3 regions of the Streptomyces sp. NPDC020875 genome follow, and region 3 is predicted to be linked to each of the others. Evidence: predicted binding sites of a transcription regulator. Region 3 holds the regulator's gene; each other region holds the start of a gene.

Region 1 (6,704 bases), on a different contig from region 3:
TCCCGGACCAGATCGTCATCCCGGTCGCCTCCGGCTCCCAGCTCACCAAGATCGACAAGGGGCTCCGGGAGCTGATCGACCTCGGACTGGTCGAGGACAAGCCGTACCGGATCTTCGCCGCGCAGGCCGAGGGCTGCTCCCCGGTCTCCGCCGCCTTCAAGGCCGGACACGACGTGGTACGCCCCGTGAAGCCGGACACCATCGTCAAGTCGCTGGCCATCGGCAACCCGGCCGACGGGCCGTACGTCCTCGACATCGCCCGGCGCACCGGCGGCGCGGTGGAGGACGTCACCGACGAGCAGGTGGTCGAGGGGATCAAGCTGCTCGCCAGGACCGAGGGCGTCTTCGCCGAGACCGCGGGCGGGGTGACCGTGGGCGTGGCGAAGAAGCTGCTCGACGCCGGGGTGCTGGACCCGGCGCTGACCACCGTCGTCATCAACACCGGCGACGGGCTGAAGACGCTGGACGCGGTCTCCCCGACGACCGGCCCCACCGCCGTCATCCGGCCGAGCCTGGACGCGTTCCGCGAGGCGGGCCTGGCAGGCTGACGGTCCCCGGCCGGCCCCGACCCCTGTCGAGGGCCGGTCCGCGCCCGGTGCCGGGCCGATCCGCGTCGCCCCGGCACCGGGCCGACCGCCCCCGCCGGGCGACCCGTCCCACTCCCCCGTACCGCTCCCGTACCGCTCCCGTCCGAGGAAGGCTCCACCCACCATGAGCGTCAGCGTCCGCATCCCGACCATCCTGCGCACCTACACCGGCGGAAAGGCCGAGGTGGCCGCCGAGGGCGCCACCCTCGCCGAGGTCATCGCCGACCTGGAGAAGAACCACACCGGGATCGCCGCCCGGGTCCTCGACCACCAGGGCAAGCTGCGCCGCTTCGTCAATGTCTACGTCAACGACGACGACGTCCGGTTCGAGCAGGGCCTGGAGACCGCCACGCCCGACGGCGCCGGGATCTCGATCATCCCCGCGGTGGCCGGCGGCTGCTGAACGCGCCGGGGGTACGCGCCCCGCGTGCTGCCGTGCGCCCCGAATACGGTCCGTGTCGTGAACGCCCCGGCATCTGACCCTGAGTAATGGGAATGGCCCCCTCCGTAAGAGATCCGGAGGGGGCCATTCTGCATGGTTGAGCACGCTAGAGTTGGGGAACGCCCCGCAATCCGGCATCAGTGGCCAGGTATGAGAATGCGCCCGGGCTCGATAAGAAGCAGCCAATGTCTGGCAACGCTCTGTCTCATAGGTTCCTTTTGTCCGGCCGGATTTGCCCCGGAATTCCATAAATTCAGGCCAATTACCCGATAGTAGCCTTCAGGATTTCTCGTCCGATTGACCTGTTGCAGAGGGCAGTTGTGCAGATACATTCAGCCGCGGTCGACGCGTTCCGGCGCACTCTGTGAGGTCCGGTGAGGTCTGACCCAGGGTCCGCGAGGTGCGGTCCTGTGCAAGGGCCAGTAATAGGGGAGTTAGGCATGGCTCAGGGCACCGTCAAGTGGTTCAACGCGGAGAAGGGCTACGGCTTCATCGCGGTCGACGGTGGTGCGGATGTTTTCGTCCACTACAGCGCGATTCAGATGGACGGCTACCGCACCCTGGAGGAGGGGCAGCGGGTCGAGTTCGAGATCTCGCAGGGTCAGAAGGGTCCGCAGGCCGACATGGTCAAGCTCGCGGTCTGACCGACCGTCCGCCGCGCGCACGCGTCACCGGCGCACGCACGCACTGAACAGGGTCCGCACCCCGGCTCGCCGGGGTGCGGACCCTCGCGTTTTCCCGCCCGCGCGCCCCCGGTAGCCCCTGGCTCGTACCCCCTTGCCCTATCCACAGGCGCTTGCACTCTGGGGGGTCGAGTGCTAATCATTGGCGTTAGCACTCTCCGGGTGAGAGTGCTACTGAAGGACCGAGTCGGTGAGGCTCGCCGACCGTGTGGCGCATGGAGCCGCACGGCCCGGCAGGCCGTCCGTCGCGGGCGCAGGCGCGGTCCGAATGAGCTTCCCACCCAGTCCGTGGAGGACACTTCACATGGCAAAGATCATCGCGTTCGACGAGGAGGCACGGCGCGGTCTCGAGCGCGGGATGAACCAGCTCGCCGACGCCGTCAAGGTCACCCTTGGCCCCAAGGGCCGTAACGTCGTCCTCGAGAAGAAGTGGGGCGCCCCCACGATCACCAACGATGGTGTTTCCATCGCCAAGGAGATCGAGCTCGAGGACCCGTACGAGAAGATCGGCGCCGAGCTGGTCAAGGAAGTCGCCAAGAAGACGGACGACGTCGCCGGTGACGGTACGACCACGGCCACCGTGCTCGCCCAGGCGCTGGTCCGCGAGGGCCTGCGCAACGTCGCCGCCGGTGCCAACCCGATGAGCCTGAAGCGCGGCATCGAGAAGGCCGTCGAGGCCGTCTCCGGTGCCCTCCTCGAGCAGGCCAAGGACGTGGAGACCAAGGAGCAGATCGCCTCCACCGCCTCCATCTCCGCCGGTGACACCCAGATCGGCGAGCTGATCGCCGAGGCCATGGACAAGGTCGGCAAGGAAGGCGTCATCACCGTCGAGGAGTCCCAGACCTTCGGTCTGGAGCTGGAGCTCACCGAGGGTATGCGCTTCGACAAGGGCTACATCTCGGCGTACTTCGCCACCGACATGGAGCGTATGGAGGCCGTCCTCGACGACCCGTACATCCTCGTCGTCAACTCCAAGATCTCCTCGGTCAAGGACCTGCTCCCGCTGCTGGAGAAGGTCATGCAGTCCGGCAAGGCGCTGCTGATCATCGCCGAGGACGTCGAGGCCGAGGCCCTGTCGACGCTGATCGTCAACAAGATCCGCGGCACCTTCAAGTCCGTCGCCGTCAAGGCTCCGGGCTTCGGCGACCGCCGCAAGGCGATGCTGAACGACATCGCCATCCTCACCGGCGGCACGGTCATCTCCGAGGAGGTCGGCCTCAAGCTGGAGAACGCCGGTCTCGACCTGCTGGGCCGCGCCCGCAAGGTGGTCATCACCAAGGACGAGACCACCATCGTCGACGGCGCCGGTGACAGCGACCAGGTCGCGGGCCGGGTCAACCAGATCCGCGCCGAGATCGAGAACTCCGACTCGGACTACGACCGCGAGAAGCTCCAGGAGCGTCTGGCGAAGCTGGCCGGCGGCGTGGCCGTGATCAAGGCCGGTGCCGCCACCGAGGTGGAGCTGAAGGAGCGCAAGCACCGCATCGAGGACGCCGTGCGCAACGCGAAGGCGGCCGTCGAGGAGGGCATCGTCGCCGGTGGTGGCGTGGCTCTGCTCCAGGCTTCCTCGGTCTTCGACAAGCTGGAGCTGGAGGGTGACGAGGCGACCGGCGCCAACGCCGTGAAGCTCGCCCTCGAGGCCCCGCTGAAGCAGATCGCGGTCAACGCCGGCCTCGAAGGCGGTGTCGTGGTGGAGAAGGTGCGCAACCTGACCCCCGGCCACGGTCTGAACGCCGCGTCCGGCGAGTACGTGGACATGATCGCCGAGGGCATCCTCGACCCGGCGAAGGTGACCCGCTCCGCGCTGCAGAACGCCGCGTCGATCGCCGCGCTGTTCCTCACCACCGAGGCCGTCATCGCCGACAAGCCGGAGAAGGCCGCCGCGGCCGCTCCGGGCGGCATGCCGGGCGGTGACATGGACTTCTGATCCCGGGATTCCCTCCCAGGATCGGTCGACCGGTCGTCCCGAAGGGCGGCACCCCTCTCCCAGGGGTGCCGCCCTTCGGCGTGTTCACGGCCATTCGGGGACACCCCGTCCCCCGGGCCGCCCGGCGGGAGCCGGACCGCCGGGGGGAAGTCCCGCCGCGGACCCCGGAGGAACCTCACCCGCGCCCCTTACGGGAGTACTGCCGGATTCCGCCCGGAATCCGGCCGGAATCCGCTCCGGGGCCGGCCCGTTTTCCGGTCGGCGGACCGGCCCGGCGGACCGGTCGGCACCCGGTCCGGCCGGTCCGGAAAGCCGTCGCGAATCAGGGCCCGAATGCCTGCCGCGAAAGGGCCGACGCCCGTCCGGCGATCCGTCCGGTGATCCGAACGGGAACCCGTTCGGCGATCGCGCGATGACCGGAATCGATCGGCTGGAAATCATCCTCCCGCTCGCCGTCGACCGGTAATCGATCCCCGAGTTTGGCCGAATTCCGCTGCGCCTGAGGAATGACCGCCACCGGATGCCATGGGACCCCAGGCATATACGACGCCGACTCCCGGGATGACTCGCGGCCGTCCCGCCGTCGGGCAGGGTCGTGGGTGTTCCGGAAACCCGGCGGAGGGAATTGTTCCGTGAAGGTGAGACGCCTGGCACCCGCCCTGGCGATAAGTGTGCTGACGACCCTGACCCCGGCGGTGGCCGTCGCCGCGCCGAATTCCGCCGGAGCGGATGCGGGACCCGGGGCGGGGGCGGGGGCGCTCCAGACGCGTACCGCCCAGGCGGCGACCGGGGCCGCGGCCGGACTCTCGGCCTGGCGGCCGTGCGGCGCCGACACACCCGCCGACTTCCGCTGCGCCACCCTGAAAGTGCCGCTGGACTACCGGAAACCGGACGGCGGGAAGATCGATATCGCCGTCTCCCGGATCCGGACCGCCGACCCCGCGAAACGCCGGGGCGTACTGCTGCTGAACCCCGGCGGGCCCGGCGGCGAGGGGCTCGGGCTGCCGGTCGCGTTCCGCCCGGAGCTGCCGAAGGCCGTACTCGACCGGTACGACCTGATCGGCTTCGACCCACGCGGCATCGGCCGATCCACCCCCCTGGGCTGCGGCCTCACCGAGACCGAGAGCATGTGGCCCACCCCGTACACCGCGCGGACCTTCCCCGCCGACGTGGCCCGCTCACGCGAGACGGCCGCCAAGTGCCGGACCGCGCACGGCGCCGCCCTGAAGCACTTCACCACCCGCAACACCGCCCGCGACATGGACCGGATCCGGGCCGCCCTCGGGGAGCGCGCGATCTCCTATCTGGGCTACTCCTACGGAACGTACCTGGGCGCCGTCTACACCCAGATGTTCCCGCGCCGCGCGGACCGGATGGTGCTCGACAGCGCCGTCGATCCGAAGCTGGCCTGGCGGGAGACGTTCCGGAAGTGGGCCCCGGAGGCCGAGTCCGCGTTCCGCCGTTGGACGGCGTGGGCGGCGGAGCGGGACGCCCGGTACGGATTCGGCGCCACCCCGGCGGCCGTCACCGACACCTTCTGGGACCTGGTCGCCCACGCCGACCGGACCCCGATCGACCTCGGCGCCGGACGCACCCTGAACGGCGACGGCGTCCGGGACGAGATGCGCGGCCTGTTCTTCCAGGCCACCGACGCCGCCGACGCCCTGGGCCTGCTGCGGGACGCCGCCGCCGGGAAACCCGTACCGCCGCTGCCGGAGGAACCGCCGCCGTCCGACAACGAGGCGTCGAGCCAGTTCGCGGTGTTGTGCGGGGACGCGGCCTGGCCCCGGAGCCCCGGGACGTACGCGCGGGACTCCGCCCGGGGCGCCGAACGGCACCCGCTGTACGGGGACTTCGCCTCCAACATCACCCCCTGCGCCTTCTGGGACCGGCCCGTCGAACCCCCGACGAAGGTCGACAACCGGGTCGGCGCGCTGATCCTCCAGAACGAATGGGACTCCCAGACCCCCCTCTCCACCGCCCTCGGCATGCGCCGGGCGCTCAAGGGCGCGCGAATGGTGACCGTCGACGAAGGCGAGGGGCACGGCGTCTACCTCTACGGCAACGCGTGCGCGGACGCGGTGGCGACGGAGTATCTGACGACGGGCCGCCTCCCGGCACGCGACACCACCTGCGCGGCCACCCCGGGGCCCCGGGTCGCGCCGTTCGCCCCGCGCGGCGACGCCTTCTGACGCACCCCGCGCGGCGACGCCTTCTCACGTACCCCGCGCGGCGACGCCTTCTCACGTAGCCAGCGCCCGGGAGCCTGATGTCGTCGACGGTCCGCCGACCGTGCGTGGCTTGTCTCGCAGTTCCCCGAGCCCCTAAATGCTCTCCCGAGCGCCGGTCCTGAAAAGGCGCCCTGCCTCTGGCAGGAGGCCGGTCTCTTTTCGAGGGCGTTCAGGAGGGCAACCAGGGGCTCGGGGAACTGCGAGACAAGCCACGGACGGGCCGCAGACCGCCGACAACGCCCGGTCTCCGGGCGAGACCCGGGTAGCCAGGCGAGACCTCGCGCCGTAGACCCCATGGAAGGAAACACCTCGTGCAGCTAAGACGACGTCCGCTACCACTCATCGCCGTCGGCGTGCTCGCCATGCTGACGCCGCTGCTCGGCGGCGCCCCGGCCAGTGCCGCCCCCGCCGCCCCCGCCGCCCCGGCGACCCCCGCCGCCGAGCAGGAGCCCCGGGGGCTCCACTGGCGGGACTGTCCCACCGCCGCCGCGCCCGACCTGCGGTGCGCGACGCTGAAGGTGCCGCTGGACTACAAGAACCCCCGCGGGAAGAAGATCGATGTCGAGATCTCCCGGATCCCGGCGACCGATCCGGCGCTCCGCCGGGGTGTGCTGCTCTTCAACCCCGGCGGGCCCGGCGGCCCCGGGCTCGACCTCCCCGGCGCGGCGCGCGAGCTGCTGCCGAAGGCCGTACTCGACCGGTACGACCTGATCGGCTTCGACCCGCGCGGCATCGGCCAATCCACGCCCGTGAGCTGCGGGCTGACGCCCGACGAGGCCGGGATCGAACGCCCCTACAAGAAGGAGACGTTCGCCCGCGACACCGCACTCGCCC
Region 2 (6,704 bases), on a different contig from region 3:
CGCCGGGCCTCCGCCTTGTTCTCGTGCCGGGCGCAGCGCCGTAGGAGTACCGCTTTCGGAGCGCCCGCGCGCCGCCTGTGGCCGTTCGCGCAGTTCCCCGCGCCCCTAAATGCCCTCCCCAGCACCGTCCCTCAGGAGGAGCCCGGCCCCGGAGCCGGGCTCCTTCGGGAGAAGGGGCAGGTGGAGGTGTTCAGGGGCGCGGGGAACTGCGCGACCAGCCACATACGGCAGGTAGTCGGCAATAGCGGGAGGGTGTGGGGTGTCCCCCGGTATCGCCCTCAGCCGAAGGGCCAAGGCGCTGGGGGTCCCCCCAGCGCCGAAGGCATAGGGGGCGGAACTGCGCGACCAGCCACGGCCGGTCTGCGGGCCGGAAACGACATCGGGTCGCCGGGCGGGTCCGGGTTTGAGACGGTGCCCGGGAGGGCCAAGGCGCTGGGGGTCCCCCCTCTGCGGGAGGCGGGAACGCGCAAGGCCCGGGCCCCCGTGGGGGCGCCGGGCCTTGGTGGCGGGAGGGGTCAGTGCGAGTGGCCGTGGCCGCCGTGACCCGCGTCCGCCGGCTCCTCTTCCTTCTTCTCGACGACCAGGGTCTCGGTCGTGAGCAGCAGGGAGGCGATCGACGCGGCGTTCTCCAGCGCGGAGCGGGTGACCTTGACCGGGTCGATGACGCCGGCCTTCACCATGTCCGTGTAGTCGCCGGTGGCGGCGTTGTAGCCGTGGCCGGTCTCCAGCTCGCGGACCTTGGAGACGATGACGTAGCCCTCGAGGCCGGCGTTCTCGGCGATCCAGCGCAGCGGCTCGACCGCGGCGCGGCGGACGACGGCGACACCGGTGGCCTCGTCGCCCTTCTTGTCGAGGTCACCGTCGAGCACCTTGGCGGCGTGGACGAGGGCGGAGCCACCACCGGAGACGATGCCCTCCTCGACCGCGGCGCGGGTCGCGGAGATGGCGTCCTCCAGACGGTGCTTCTTCTCCTTCAGCTCCACCTCGGTGGCGGCGCCGACCCGGATCACGCAGACGCCGCCGGCCAGCTTGGCGAGGCGCTCCTGGAGCTTCTCGCGGTCCCAGTCGGAGTCCGTGCCCTCGATCTCGGCCTTGATCTGGGCGACGCGGCCCGCGACGTCGGCGGAGTCGCCGCCGCCGTCGACGATAGTGGTGTCGTCCTTGGTGACGGTCACGCGGCGGGCGGAGCCCAGCACGTCGAGACCGGCCTGGTCGAGCTTGAGGCCGACCTCTTCGGCGACGACGGTGGCACCGGTGAGGGTGGCCATGTCCTGGAGCATCGCCTTGCGGCGGTCACCGAAGCCGGGGGCCTTGACCGCGACGGCGTTGAACGTGCCGCGGATCTTGTTGACGACGAGGGTGGAGAGCGCCTCGCCATCGACGTCCTCGGCGATGATCAGCAGCGGCTTGGAGCCACCGGCCTGGATGACCTTCTCCAGCAGCGGCAGCAGATCCTGGATGGAGGAGATCTTGCCCTGGTTGATCAGGATGTACGGGTCCTCCAGGACGGCCTCCATCCGCTCCTGGTCGGTGACCATGTACGGCGAGAGGTAGCCCTTGTCGAAGGCCATGCCCTCGGTGAAGTCCAGCTCCAGACCGAAGGTGTTGGACTCCTCGACGGTGATGACGCCGTCCTTGCCGACCTTGTCCATCGCCTCGCCGATGAGCTCGCCGACCTGCGGGTCCTGGGCGGAGAGCCCGGCCACGGCGGCGATGTCGGACTTGTCCTCGATCGGACGGGCGGTGGAGAGCAGCTCGTCGGAGACGGCCTTGACCGCGGCGTCGATGCCCTTCTTCAGGGCGGCCGGGGAGGCACCGGCGGCGACGTTGCGCAGACCCTCGCGGACCAGCGCCTGCGCCAGCACGGTGGCGGTGGTGGTGCCGTCACCCGCGATGTCGTTGGTCTTGGTCGCCACCTCCTTGAGGAGCTGGGCGCCCAGGTTCTCGTACGGGTCCTCGATCTCGACCTCGCGGGCGATCGTGACACCGTCGTTGGTGATCGTGGGGGCGCCGAACTTCTTGTCGATGACGACATTCCGGCCACGGGGGCCGATCGTCACCTTCACGGTGTCGGCCAGCTTGTTGACGCCGCGCTCAAGGGCGCGACGGGCGTCCTCGTCGAACTTCAGGATCTTCGCCATGGGAGCGTTTCTGTCCTCTTCTGAAAAGGTCTGTGAAAAAAGCCGCGCCCCCAGCGCCCGGTTCAGTAAGTCGGCGGGAGCCAGGGGCGCGGATCAAGAACAAGCGGAGACGGCTCGGCTTACTTCTCGATGATCGCGAGCACGTCGCGAGCCGAGAGCACGAGGTACTCGTCACCGTTGTACTTCACCTCGGTGCCGCCGTACTTGCTGTAGAGCACGACGTCGCCGACCTTGACGTCGAGCGGCAGGCGCTCGCCGTTCTCGAAGCGGCCCGGACCGACGGCGAGGACGGCGCCCTCCTGGGGCTTCTCCTTCGCGGTGTCCGGAATGACCAGGCCCGAGGCCGTGGTCTGCTCGGCGTCGAGCGGCTGGACCACAATGCGGTCCTCAAGCGGCTTGATGGCAACCTTGGAGCTGGCGGTCGTCACGATCCGACCTCCCCCTTCGGAGATCTCACGGGGTTAACTGTCTGAGGTGGCGACCAGGTCGATCCGTCGTCGCGGGTGCCGGACCTGCCCGTCGCTGTGTTGGCACTCTCCCGGGGGGAGTGCCAGAACCGAGACTATGACCGCGATTAGCACTCGGTCAAGCGGAGTGCCAATCCGTCCGCCCGTGGCGGAACCCGGCGCGCCGGGCGTGCGCCTCCGCGAGCGGGGCGCCGACGGCGGGAGCCCGGCGCGCTCCGCGCCCGTTCCGCCGCCGCCTCACCGGCCGTCCCGGCCTCAGACGTAGTCCTCCAGCCGGGCCACGGCGTAGCCCTTGTCCGTGATCGTCTTCATCACCTGGCGCACCATGTCCGGCATGCTGCCCTTCCAGTCGTCCGTGCCCCGGAAGTGGGTCAGGATGATGTCGCCGGGGTGCAGATCGCGGTCCCACTCGCGCCACTCCATATGGTCCGGGAACGCCTCCGCCGCCCACAGCGGCACCGCCTCGACCCCGCAGGTCTGCGCGGCCTTCAGGGTGTCCCGGTTGTAGTTGCCGTACGGCGGCCGGAAGAGCGGCGGGCGCTTCCCGTAGAGCCGCTGGAGGCTGTCCTGCTGGCCGCAGATCTCCCGGCGCTGCTCCTCGTAGGAGAGGCCGGGCATATAGCGGTGGTTGAGGGTGTGGTTGTGCAGGGCGACCCCCGCGTCCTGCATCCGCCGGAAGTAGCCGTAGTCGTCGTTGATCACGTAGTCGCTGAGGAAGGCGCTGTACGGGATCTTCAGCTCGCTCATCATCCGGATGAAGTCGGGGTCCTTCTCGGCGCCGTCGTCGACCGTCAGGAAGACGACCTTCTCCTTCACCGGGACGGTGGTGAAGACCGGCGGGAGGGCCGCACCGCCCTCGACCTCGAACCCCTGGCGGGTGTTGAGGAAGGGCTTGGTCGCCGGCGGCTGGGGCGCGGGCAGCGGGGTCTTCTCCAGGCCCCAGGTCCGGGCGGCGGCCACCCGGGCCTTCTGGTCCTTGGCCACCTGTTCGACGTAGTCGGCCCGCGATCCGGCGGGGCCCGCCCGGTGGGCGTCCTGCTCGGCCCGTTCCAGCTGGGACTTCTCCGCCTGGGCCCCGGAGTGGGGGGCCGGGCCGCCGTGGCCCTCCGGGCCGGGGACGGTACAGCCCGTACCGAGGGCTCCGGCGAGCAGGACGACGGCGATCGCGTTCCGGCGGAGCCGCCGCCCGAACGCCCCGGCGAAGGCGCCGCGGGCACCGGGCCGGGTCCCGCGCCCGGCCGCGGACCCGGACCGGCCCGGGGCACCCCTCGCCGTACCCCTGTCCGCGATATCTCCCGTACCAGCCATCTTTCCGTTTTGTCGTACTAGTCGCATGGAGCCGCATCCTGGCAGCCCGTCCGGGCCGGATCCGTACGACACCGCCGTGGCCTGTGGACAGTGACCCGCCTGGCCCACACCTGGCTCACAATGGGCCGGGTGAACGACGTGCCCGCCTCCTCCGCCTCCGCCTCCGCCGAAGCCCCGGCCGGGGTCCCCGCGCCCCTCGCGGTCCTGCTCTCCCCCGAGGGCCGTGCCGTGCTCGACGCCGTACGGGAGTACGAACCGGCCGGTGAGCTGGCGCTGGCGACCCGGCTGCGCCGCGACCACCCGGCCGGACTGGTCTCGGCGGCGCTGGCCCAGGCCGCGCTGCGGCGGCGCGCCGTACCCAAGTTCGGCGCGGCGGACGCGGAGCGGATGTTCTTCACACCCAACGGGGTCGAACAGGCCACCCGCGCCCCGGTCGCCGCCCACCGGGCCGCCCGGCTCGCGGGGAGCGGGGTGCGGTCCGTCGCCGATCTGTGCAGCGGAATCGGCGGCGACGCCATCGCCCTGGCCAGGGCGGGGATCCGGGTCCTCGCTGTGGACCGCGATCCGCTGACCGCCGCCGTGGTCCGGGCCAACGCCGATGCCCTGGGCCTGGCCGGGCTGATCGAGGTGCGGTGCGCCGATGTCACGGAGATCGACACCGAGCCGTACGACGCGGTCTTCTGCGATCCCGCCCGGCGGGGCGGCCGGGGCCGGGTCTTCGACCCGGAGGCGTACTCGCCGCCGCTGTCCTGGGCGCTCGACGCGGCCCGCCGCCGCCCCGTCGCCGCCCTCAAGATCGCCCCCGGGGTGCCGCACGAGCTGATCCCGCCCGACTTCTCGGCCGAGTGGATCTCGTACGAGGGCGAGGTCAAGGAAGCCGTGCTCTGGCGCGGTACGACCGACCCGGCGCCGGGCGGTGTCACCGCGACCCTGCTCTCCGGCGACGGCTCCGAGCCGTATGCCCTCACCGGGCTGGGGCTGCCGAACCCGCCGGTACGGCCCGTCGGGCGCTATCTGTACGAGCCCGACGGCGCGGTCATCCGGGCCCATCTGGTGGCCGAGGCGGCGGCCGGGCTCCCCGACGGCGGCCTGATCGACGAGACGATCGCGTTCATCACATCGGACGAGCTGCGGGCGCTGCCGTCCGCCGCCGCGTACGAGATCACGGACGTACTGCCGTTCAACCTCAAGCGGCTGAAGGCGCTGCTGCGCGAACGGGCGGTCGGCACACTGACCGTGAAGAAGCGGGGATCGGCGGTCGAACCCGAGGAGGTACGGCGGAAGGTGAAGCCGAGCGGGCCGAACGCGGCGACGGTCATCCTGACCAGGGTGAGCGGGGCGCCGTCGATGCTGATCGGGCGCCCGGCGGCGGCGGGCCCGGGGTGACGCGGGGTGACACGGGGGAGCTTCGACGGTACGCCCGGCCCGGGGTGCGCCCGGATCAGCGGTGCGCGCCCCCGGGGCGGCTGGCGGCCGGGACCGGATCGAGGGTCCGGGCCAGCCAGCGCAGATGCGCGACCGTGTTCACCAGGCCCGCGAGCCCGGCGAAGATCGGCACGATCCCCGCGCCCAGGACGTAGACCAGGGTCGAGTACGGGGTGCGATGCCCCTCCTCCAGGGCGCCGGAGAGCGTGCCGCAGACCAGGAAACCGGCCGCCACACAGCCCAGGGACACCAGCAGCCAGCCCGCGTTGAGCCAGCCCCGGCCGAACCGGGCGTCGCCGCGCGGATCCCGGTCGAGCGCCGTCCACGACCGCAGCAGCCCCCGTACGGCCCGGTCCTCCCGGAACTCCGCCGCCACAACGGCCAGCGTCGGTACCAGGATCGCCACCCCGACCAGGCCGACGAACGCGGCGAAAACCAGATTGAAACCGTCCAAAGTGTCGTCGACGGCCCGGAGGCCGACGCCCACGAGCGCCCAGCCCGCCTCGAACGCCGCCACCACCAGCAGCAGACCGAGCAGCCGGACCGGGCCCACCGACTTGCCGACCAGCCGTTCGAGCACCCGCCGCCGCTCGTCGAGCAGGGCGACGCGGTCCGGCCAGGGGGATATGTCGTCCGGGTCCGGTGGCGGTGAGGGCAGCTCAGACATGCGCGGAGACTAGCGGACCCGCCTCCGGCGAGGCCCCGGGCCCCGAAGTGCCGGGCCGTAGCCGGCGGCCTGGTGTTCTCGGCGGTCTGCGGACCGCCGGTGGCTTGTCGCGCAGTTCCGCCCCCTGTGCCTTCGGCGATGGGGGACCCCCAGCGCCTTGGCCCTCCGGGTTGCCGCCTCAACAATCCGGGTCTCGCCCGGCGGCCTGGTGTAGTTCGCGGTCCGCACCACCATCGTGGCTCGTCGCGCAGTTCCGCCCCCTATGCCTTCGGCAATGGGGGGACCCCCAGCGCCTTGGCCCTCCGGCTGAGGTCCACAACCCCGGCCCGCGCCCGGCGACCTGATGTTGTTCGCGGTCCGCACCACCGTCGTTGCCGGTCGCGCAGTTCCGCCCCCTATGCCTTCGGCAATGGGGGGACCCCCAGCGCCTTGGCCCTCCGGCTGAGGTCTACAGCCCCGGGTCCCACCCGGCGACCTGATGTTGTTCGCGGTCCGCACCACCGCCGTGGCTGGTCGCGCAGTTCCCCGCGCCCCTAATAGCCCTCCCCCGCACCGGCCCTGAAAGGAGGGTCGGGGGGCGGGTGGGGGGAGGTGGCGCGGGTGAGGAAGAGGGCGCGTTCGCGCGCGTTGCGGGACAGCGCAGCCGCCCGGCGGAATTCCTCCGCCGCCTCCTCCGTGCGGCCGAGCCGGGCCAGC
Region 3 (6,704 bases):
CCACGGCCCCGTGCCCCGGTACGTAGACCGCGTCCGGCCCGCCCAGGGCCAGCAGCCGGTCCAGCGCGGTGGGCCAGCGGGCCCCCACCGCGTCCGGGCCCGCCTGCGGCTCGCCGGACTCCTCCACCAGGTCACCGCAGAACACCACATCCGGCTCGCCGCGGCCGCCCGGGACCAGGGCCGCCAGATCGTGCCCCGTATGCGCCGGGCCCAGCTCCACCAGCACCACCCGCCGCCCGCCGAGATCCACCACCAGCTCACCCGCGACGGCGTGCTCCGGCGCCACCAGCGCCCGCGCCGACCGGGCGGCCTCCTCCTCGTCCACCCCGAACCGCACCGCGTCCGCCCGCAGCGCCTCCCGCCCCTCCCCGCTCAGCAGCGCCGCCACCCCGGCCGCCCCGAAGACCTCGGCCCCCGGGAACGCCGCCGTCCCCAGCACATGGTCGAAGTGCGGATGGCTCAGGGCGATATGCGTCACCGGGCGCCCGCCCAGCAGCGCCTCGGCCCGGGCCCGCAGCTCCTCGCCCTCCGCCAGGGTCGACCCCGTGTCGTACAGCAGGGCGCCGTTCCGCCCGGCGACCAGCCCGCAGGTCGCGTCCCACCCGGGCAGTCTGCGCCGCCCGACCCCGTGGGCCAGCCGCTCCCAGCCGTAGGCTTCCCACGCGATGTCCCGCCCGATGTCTCCGCCGGTGTCTCCGCCGAAGTCGTCGTCGATGTTCCTGTCGATGCCGCCGCCGAAGTTCATACCGGGACGCTATCGCCACGATCGCGGGCGAAGCGGGCGGCGGGGACGCGGTACCGTGGTCGGTCACCTTGCTCCGGCCGTACCGGGCGGCCGTACACTGGCACGAAGGAAACCTGGCACTCGGACACATGGAGTGCCAGGCGGGTCACCGGGGAACATTTCACGGACAGGCAAGACGGAGAGCGGCCCGTGCCGCCGCTCCGGGCAGGCGGACGACGCAGTTGGAGGTGGGCGCGATGCTCAGCGAACGCAGACTGGAAGTGTTGCGCGCCATCGTCCAGGACTATGTCGGCACCGAGGAGCCGGTCGGTTCCAAGGCGCTCACCGAGCGTCATCAGCTCGGGGTGTCACCCGCCACTGTCCGCAACGACATGGCGGTGCTGGAGGAGGAGGGGTTCATCGCCCAGCCCCACACCAGCGCCGGCCGTATCCCCACCGACAAGGGGTACCGCCTCTTCGTCGACCGGCTCGCCGGGGTGAAGCCGCTCTCCGCGGCCGAGCGGCGGGCCATCCAGAGCTTCCTCGACGGCGCCGTCGACCTCGACGACGTCGTCGGCCGTACGGTACGGCTGCTGGCGCAGCTGACCCGCCAGGTCGCGATCGTCCAGTACCCGTCGCTGACCCGGTCCACGGTCCGCCATGTCGAGCTGCTGTCGCTGGCCCCGGCCCGGCTGATGCTGGTACTGATCACCGACACCGGCCGGGTCGAGCAGCGCATGATCGACTGCCCGGCGCCGTTCGGCGAGACGTCCCTGGCCGATCTGCGGGCCCGGCTCAACAGCCGGGTCGTGGGCCGCCGGTTCACCGATGTGCCCCGGCTCGTCCAGGACCTTCCGGACTCGTTCGACGAGCCGGAGGACCGGGGCACGGTCACCACCGTGCTCTCCACCCTCCTCGAAACCCTCGTCGAGGAGACCGAGGAGCGGCTGATGATCGGCGGCACCGCCAATCTCACCCGCTTCGGACACGATTTCCCGCTGACCATCCGGCCCGTGCTGGAGGCTCTGGAGGAGCATGTGGTGCTCCTCAAGCTGATGGGCGAGGTCAAGGAGTCCGGCGGGATGGGTGTGACCGTCCGAATCGGTCACGAGAACGCCCATGAGGGCCTCAACGCGACGTCCGTCGTCACCGTCGGCTACGGTTCCGGCGACGAGGCGGTTGCGAAACTCGGCGTGGTCGGACCGACCCGCATGGACTACCCCGGAACGATGGGAGCGGTACGCGCAGTGGCACGTTACGTCGGACAGATCCTGGCGGAGTCGTAAGTGGCCACGGACTACTACGCCGTACTCGGCGTACGCCGCGACGCGTCCCAGGACGAGATCAAGAAGGCGTTCCGCAGGCTCGCCAGGGAACTCCATCCGGATGTGAATCCGGATCCGAAGACGCAGGAGCGGTTCAAGGAGATCAACGCCGCCTACGAGGTGTTGTCGGACCCGCAGAAGAAGCAGGTCTACGACCTCGGCGGCGACCCGCTGTCCCAGTCGGGCGGCGGCGGGGCCGGTGGGTTCGGCGCGGGCGGCTTCGGCAACTTCTCGGACATCATGGACGCCTTCTTCGGTACGGCGTCCCAGCGCGGCCCGCGTTCGCGCACCCGGCGCGGCCAGGACGCGATGATCCGGCTGGAGATCGATCTGAACGAGGCGGCGTTCGGTACGACCAAGGAGATCCAGGTCGACACCGCCGTCGTCTGCACCACCTGCTCCGGTGAGGGCGCCGCGCCCGGCACCTCGGCGCAGACCTGCGACATGTGCCGCGGCCGCGGTGAGGTCTCCCAGGTCACCCGCTCCTTCCTGGGCCAGGTCATGACCTCCCGCCCCTGCCCCCAGTGCCAGGGCTTCGGCACGGTCGTGCCCACGCCCTGCCCGGAGTGCGCGGGCGACGGCCGGGTCCGCTCCCGGCGCACCCTGACGGTGAAGATCCCCGCCGGTGTCGACAACGGCACCCGGATCCAGCTCGCGGGCGAGGGCGAGGTCGGCCCCGGTGGCGGCCCCGCCGGAGACCTGTACGTCGAGATCCACGAGCTGCCGCACGCGGTGTTCCAGCGCCGGGGCGACGATCTGCACTGCACGGTCACCATCCCGATGACCGCGGGCTCCCTGGGTACCAAGGTGCCGCTGGAGACGCTCGACGGCATGGAGGAGGTCGACATCCGGCCCGGTACCCAGTCCGGCCAGTCGATCCCGCTGCACGGGCGCGGAGTGACCCATCTGCGCGGCGGCGGCCGGGGCGATCTGATCGTCCATGTCGAGGTGACCACCCCGACCAAGCTCGACCCCGAGCAGGAGCGGCTGCTGCGCGAACTGGCCAAGCTGCGTGGCGAGGAGCGGCCCCTGGGCCAGTTCCAGCCCGGCCAGCAGGGGCTGTTCTCCCGGCTGAAGGACGCCTTCAACGGCCGCTGAGCACTCGCAGTCCGGGCCGTGGTCCGGACCGTCTTTCGGACGCGAGCCCCCGGCCCCAGGGCCGGGGGCCCGTTTCGTCACGGACGTGCACAGGTGGCACGATGCTTCCATGTCCTCCCCGCCCCCCGCGCCCTCCTTCCTGTCCGAACTGTCCCGGTTCCCCGTGCTGGCGGCCCCCATGGCCGGCGGGGCGTCCAACCCCCGGCTGGCCGCCGCCGTCTCCGAAGCGGGCGGCCTCGGCTTCCTCGCCGCCGGATACAAGACGACCGACGGGATGTACCAGGAGATCAAGCAGATCAGGGGAGCGACCGGACGGCCCTTCGGGGTGAATCTCTTCATGCCGCAGCCCCGGACCTCGGACCCGAGCGCCGTCGAGGTCTACCGGCAGCAACTCGCGGGCGAGGCGGGCTGGTACGAGACCCCGCTCGGCGACCCCGAGTCCGGCCGGGACGACGGCTACGAGGCCAAGCTGGCCATCCTGCGGGACGACCCGGTCCCCGTCGTCTCCTTCACCTTCGGCTGCCCCGCCCCCGACGTCCTGGCGTCCTTCGCCCGGGCCGGGACGTACACCGTCGTCACCGTCACCACCCCCGAGGAGGCACAGGCCGCCGCGTGGGCGGGCGCCGACGCGCTCTGCGTCCAGGGCGTCGAGGCGGGCGGCCACCAGGGCACCCACCGCGACGACCCCGCCAACGACGGCACCGGCATCGGACTGCTGGCCCTGCTCGGACTGGTCCGGGCCACCGTCGACCTGCCCCTGATCGCCACCGGCGGACTGATGCGGGGCGACCAGATCGCGGCGGTACTGGCGGCCGGGGCGAGCGCCGCGCAACTCGGCACGGCCTTCCTGGTCTGCCCCGAGTCCGGCGCCAACCCGCTCCACAAGCAGGCCATGACCAATCCCCTCTTCACCCGGACGGAACTCACCCGCGCCTTCACCGGCCGCCCCGCCCGCGGCCTCGCGAACCGCTTCCTGCGCGAACACGGGCCGTACGCCCCCGCCGCCTACCCGGAGGTGCACCACCTCACCTCCGGGCTCCGCAAGGCCGCCGCCGCCTCCGGCGACCCCCAGGGCATGGCCCTGTGGGCCGGACAAGGCCACCGGCTCGCCCGCGAACTGCCCGCCGCCGACCTGGTGGCCACCCTGGTCGCCGAATGGCGCGAGGCCGCCGCCGCGGCCGGTGCCGACACCGCCGGAGCCGTAGCGGACCAGGAGGGCACCCGATGACCGCGCCCGTCTTCGTCGTCGACACCCTCGACGGCACCGCCCCCGGCTCCGTCCTCACCCTCGACGGACCCGAGGGCCGCCACGCCGTCTCCGTCAAACGGCTCCGCGCCGGTGAGGACGTCGTCCTCACCGACGGCCGGGGCCGGGGCGCCGCGGGCCGCGTCCTGCGGACCGAGGGCAAGGACGTGCTCGTGGTGGAGACCGTCGACTGCCCGGAGGAGCCGGAGCCCTCGCCCCGGATCACCGTCGTCCAGGCCCTGCCCAAGGGCGACCGGGGCGAACTCGCCGTGGAGACCATGACGGAGACCGGTGTCGACGCGATCGTCCCCTGGTCCGCCGCCCGCTGCGTCACCCAGTGGCGCGGCGACCGGGGCGCCAAGTCCCTGGCGAAATGGCGTGCCACGGCCCGGGAGGCGGGCAAGCAGTCCCGCCGGCTGCGCTTCCCCGAGGTCGCCGAAGCCGCCACCACCCGCCAGGTCGCCGAACTCCTGGCCGCCGCCGACTTCGCCGCCGTCCTCCACGAGGAGGGCTCCGTTCCGCTCGCCACGGCCCCACTCCCGGCCCGGGGCTCCGTCGTGGTCGTCGTCGGCCCGGAGGGCGGGGTGTCCCCGGAGGAGATCGCCGCCTTCGAGACCGCCGGAGCGCGTCCGTACCGGCTGGGAAACACCGTGCTGCGCACCTCGACGGCGGGTACGGCGGCGACCGCGCTCCTCCTGACCCGTACCGGCCGCTGGTCCTGACCGCCCGACCGCCCGACCGCCCGACCGCCCGACCGCCCGGCCGCTGGACCGGACGGCGCCCCATTTCCCTTTTGTTGATCCGAACGGGTGACGTATGGCCGTATGCGGACTGTTGCCGCGGCCCCGGCGGTGCCACCCTTCCGTGCATGCGCGACAGCACGGGCGACGGCGGTACGGGGACGGCCGCGCGGCGGCGGACGACGGTGGCCGGGATGGTGGTGGCCGTCGTCGTGATCGGGGCCACGGCCTGCGAACCCGGCGGGGAACGGACCCTCTCGGCCGCCTCCGTGGCCAGGACCACCGAGCACACCGTCCAGAACACCCTGGAACGGATCGGCTTCGACGTCCGGCGGATCGGCTGTACGGCGACCGTGCCCGGTGAGGGCGGCCGGGCCAAGCCGGCCGACGGCGACGGCGCGGCGACGGTCGCCTGCGAGGGGCGGACCCGCGACGAACGCCCGATCGCCGTCAAGGGGAAGGTGACGGACGAGACGCCGGGGCTCTGCGTACGGGGCGACCTCGACGCCCGGGTCGACGGCGAACTGGTCTTCGAGGCCCGGTACCTGGGCCGGTGCGACAAGGGCAGGACCCGGGCCCCCGCGGTCCGGGAGACCGACCAGCGGACCCGGCCCGCGCCCACCCGGACCAGGACCCGTACGGAGGAACGGACCGAGACCCGGACACGGACCCGGACCGTGACCGAGACGAAGACGGCGACGGCGACCGTGACGGCGACGGTCACCGTCACGGCGACCCGGACCGCCACCCCCAAGGACTGACCCGGCACCCCGGCACCCCGGCACCGGAACCCCGCCCACCGATCACGGTCGATACCATGTACGGGTCGGCGACCGGAACGCCGAGATCATCGACCAGAGGAGCCCGGGCATGGCGGGAGAACCGCAGGCCGACTGCCTGTTCTGCAAGATCGTGGCGGGGGAGGTGCCCGCGACCGTCGTCCGGGAGACCGAACACGTCGTCGCCTTCCGCGACATCAACCCGCAGGCGCCCACCCACGTCCTGGTGATCCCCAAGGCGCACTACCCCGACGCCGCGTCCCTCGCCGCCGCCGCGCCCGAACTGGCCGCCGCGGTACTCGCCGAGGCCGGACAGGTCGCCGCCGACGAGAGCGCCGAGGCGTACCGGATCGTCTTCAACACCGGCTCCGGCGCCGGACAGACCGTCTTCCACGCCCATGCCCATCTGCTCGCCGGGCGCGGCCTCGCCTGGCCCCCCGGATAGCGGCCGGAACACCCCACCGCGAACCCCGCGAAACCGGCGGACGGCGCGGACGAACAGCAGGCAGAACGGGACAGGCAGGTCAGCATTGTGTCCGTACGTGAACTCGTGGTCCTCGGCACGGCGAGCCAGGTCCCCACCAGACACCGCAACCACAACGGCTATCTGCTCCGATGGGACGCCGACGGCCTGCTGTTCGACCCCGGCGAGGGCACCCAGCGCCAGATGCTGCGCGCCGGGGTCGCCGCCCACGACCTCAACCGGATCTGCGTCACCCACTTCCACGGCGACCACTCGCTCGGCCTCGCCGGAGTGATCCAGCGGATCAACCTCGACCGGGTCCCGCACGA

The links. Region 3 encodes HrcA, which represses chaperone genes, less so after heat shock. Its sites were predicted from a motif close to TTNGCACTCNGNNNNNCNGAGTGCNAA; they were not measured.
Region 1: groL (chaperonin GroEL) is a predicted target of HrcA. The motif match lies at 1,825-1,851, and genes of this name have one in related genera.
Region 2: groES (co-chaperone GroES) is a predicted target of HrcA. The motif match lies at 2,716-2,742, and genes of this name have one in related genera.

Annotation. Positions count from the first base shown of each region.
Region 1 is NZ_JBFADP010000026.1:57,033-63,736, forward strand. Features, by position in the region: gene thrC (threonine synthase) at 1-548, shown strand, start outside; gene AB0G74_RS17190 (MoaD/ThiS family protein) at 712-990, shown strand; gene AB0G74_RS17195 (cold-shock protein) at 1,470-1,673, shown strand; gene groL (chaperonin GroEL) at 2,017-3,639, shown strand; gene AB0G74_RS17205 (hypothetical protein) at 3,962-4,156, opposite strand; gene AB0G74_RS17210 (alpha/beta hydrolase) at 4,272-5,831, shown strand; gene AB0G74_RS17215 (alpha/beta hydrolase) at 6,182-6,704, shown strand, end outside.
Region 2 is NZ_JBFADP010000039.1:30,265-36,968, reverse strand. Features, by position in the region: gene groL (chaperonin GroEL) at 516-2,141, opposite strand; gene groES (co-chaperone GroES) at 2,261-2,569, opposite strand; gene AB0G74_RS22610 (polysaccharide deacetylase family protein) at 2,864-3,916, opposite strand; gene AB0G74_RS22605 (methyltransferase domain-containing protein) at 4,037-5,302, shown strand; gene AB0G74_RS22600 (hypothetical protein) at 5,358-6,008, opposite strand; gene AB0G74_RS22595 (RNA polymerase sigma factor) at 6,542-6,704, opposite strand, start outside.
Region 3 is NZ_JBFADP010000070.1:5,125-11,828, forward strand. Features, by position in the region: gene AB0G74_RS30215 (MBL fold metallo-hydrolase) at 1-745, opposite strand, end outside; gene hrcA (heat-inducible transcriptional repressor HrcA) at 982-2,010, shown strand; gene dnaJ (molecular chaperone DnaJ) at 2,011-3,147, shown strand; gene AB0G74_RS30230 (nitronate monooxygenase) at 3,257-4,375, shown strand; gene AB0G74_RS30235 (16S rRNA (uracil(1498)-N(3))-methyltransferase) at 4,372-5,115, shown strand; gene AB0G74_RS30240 (hypothetical protein) at 5,262-5,894, shown strand; gene AB0G74_RS30245 (HIT domain-containing protein) at 6,004-6,357, shown strand; gene AB0G74_RS30250 (ribonuclease Z) at 6,445-6,704, shown strand, end outside.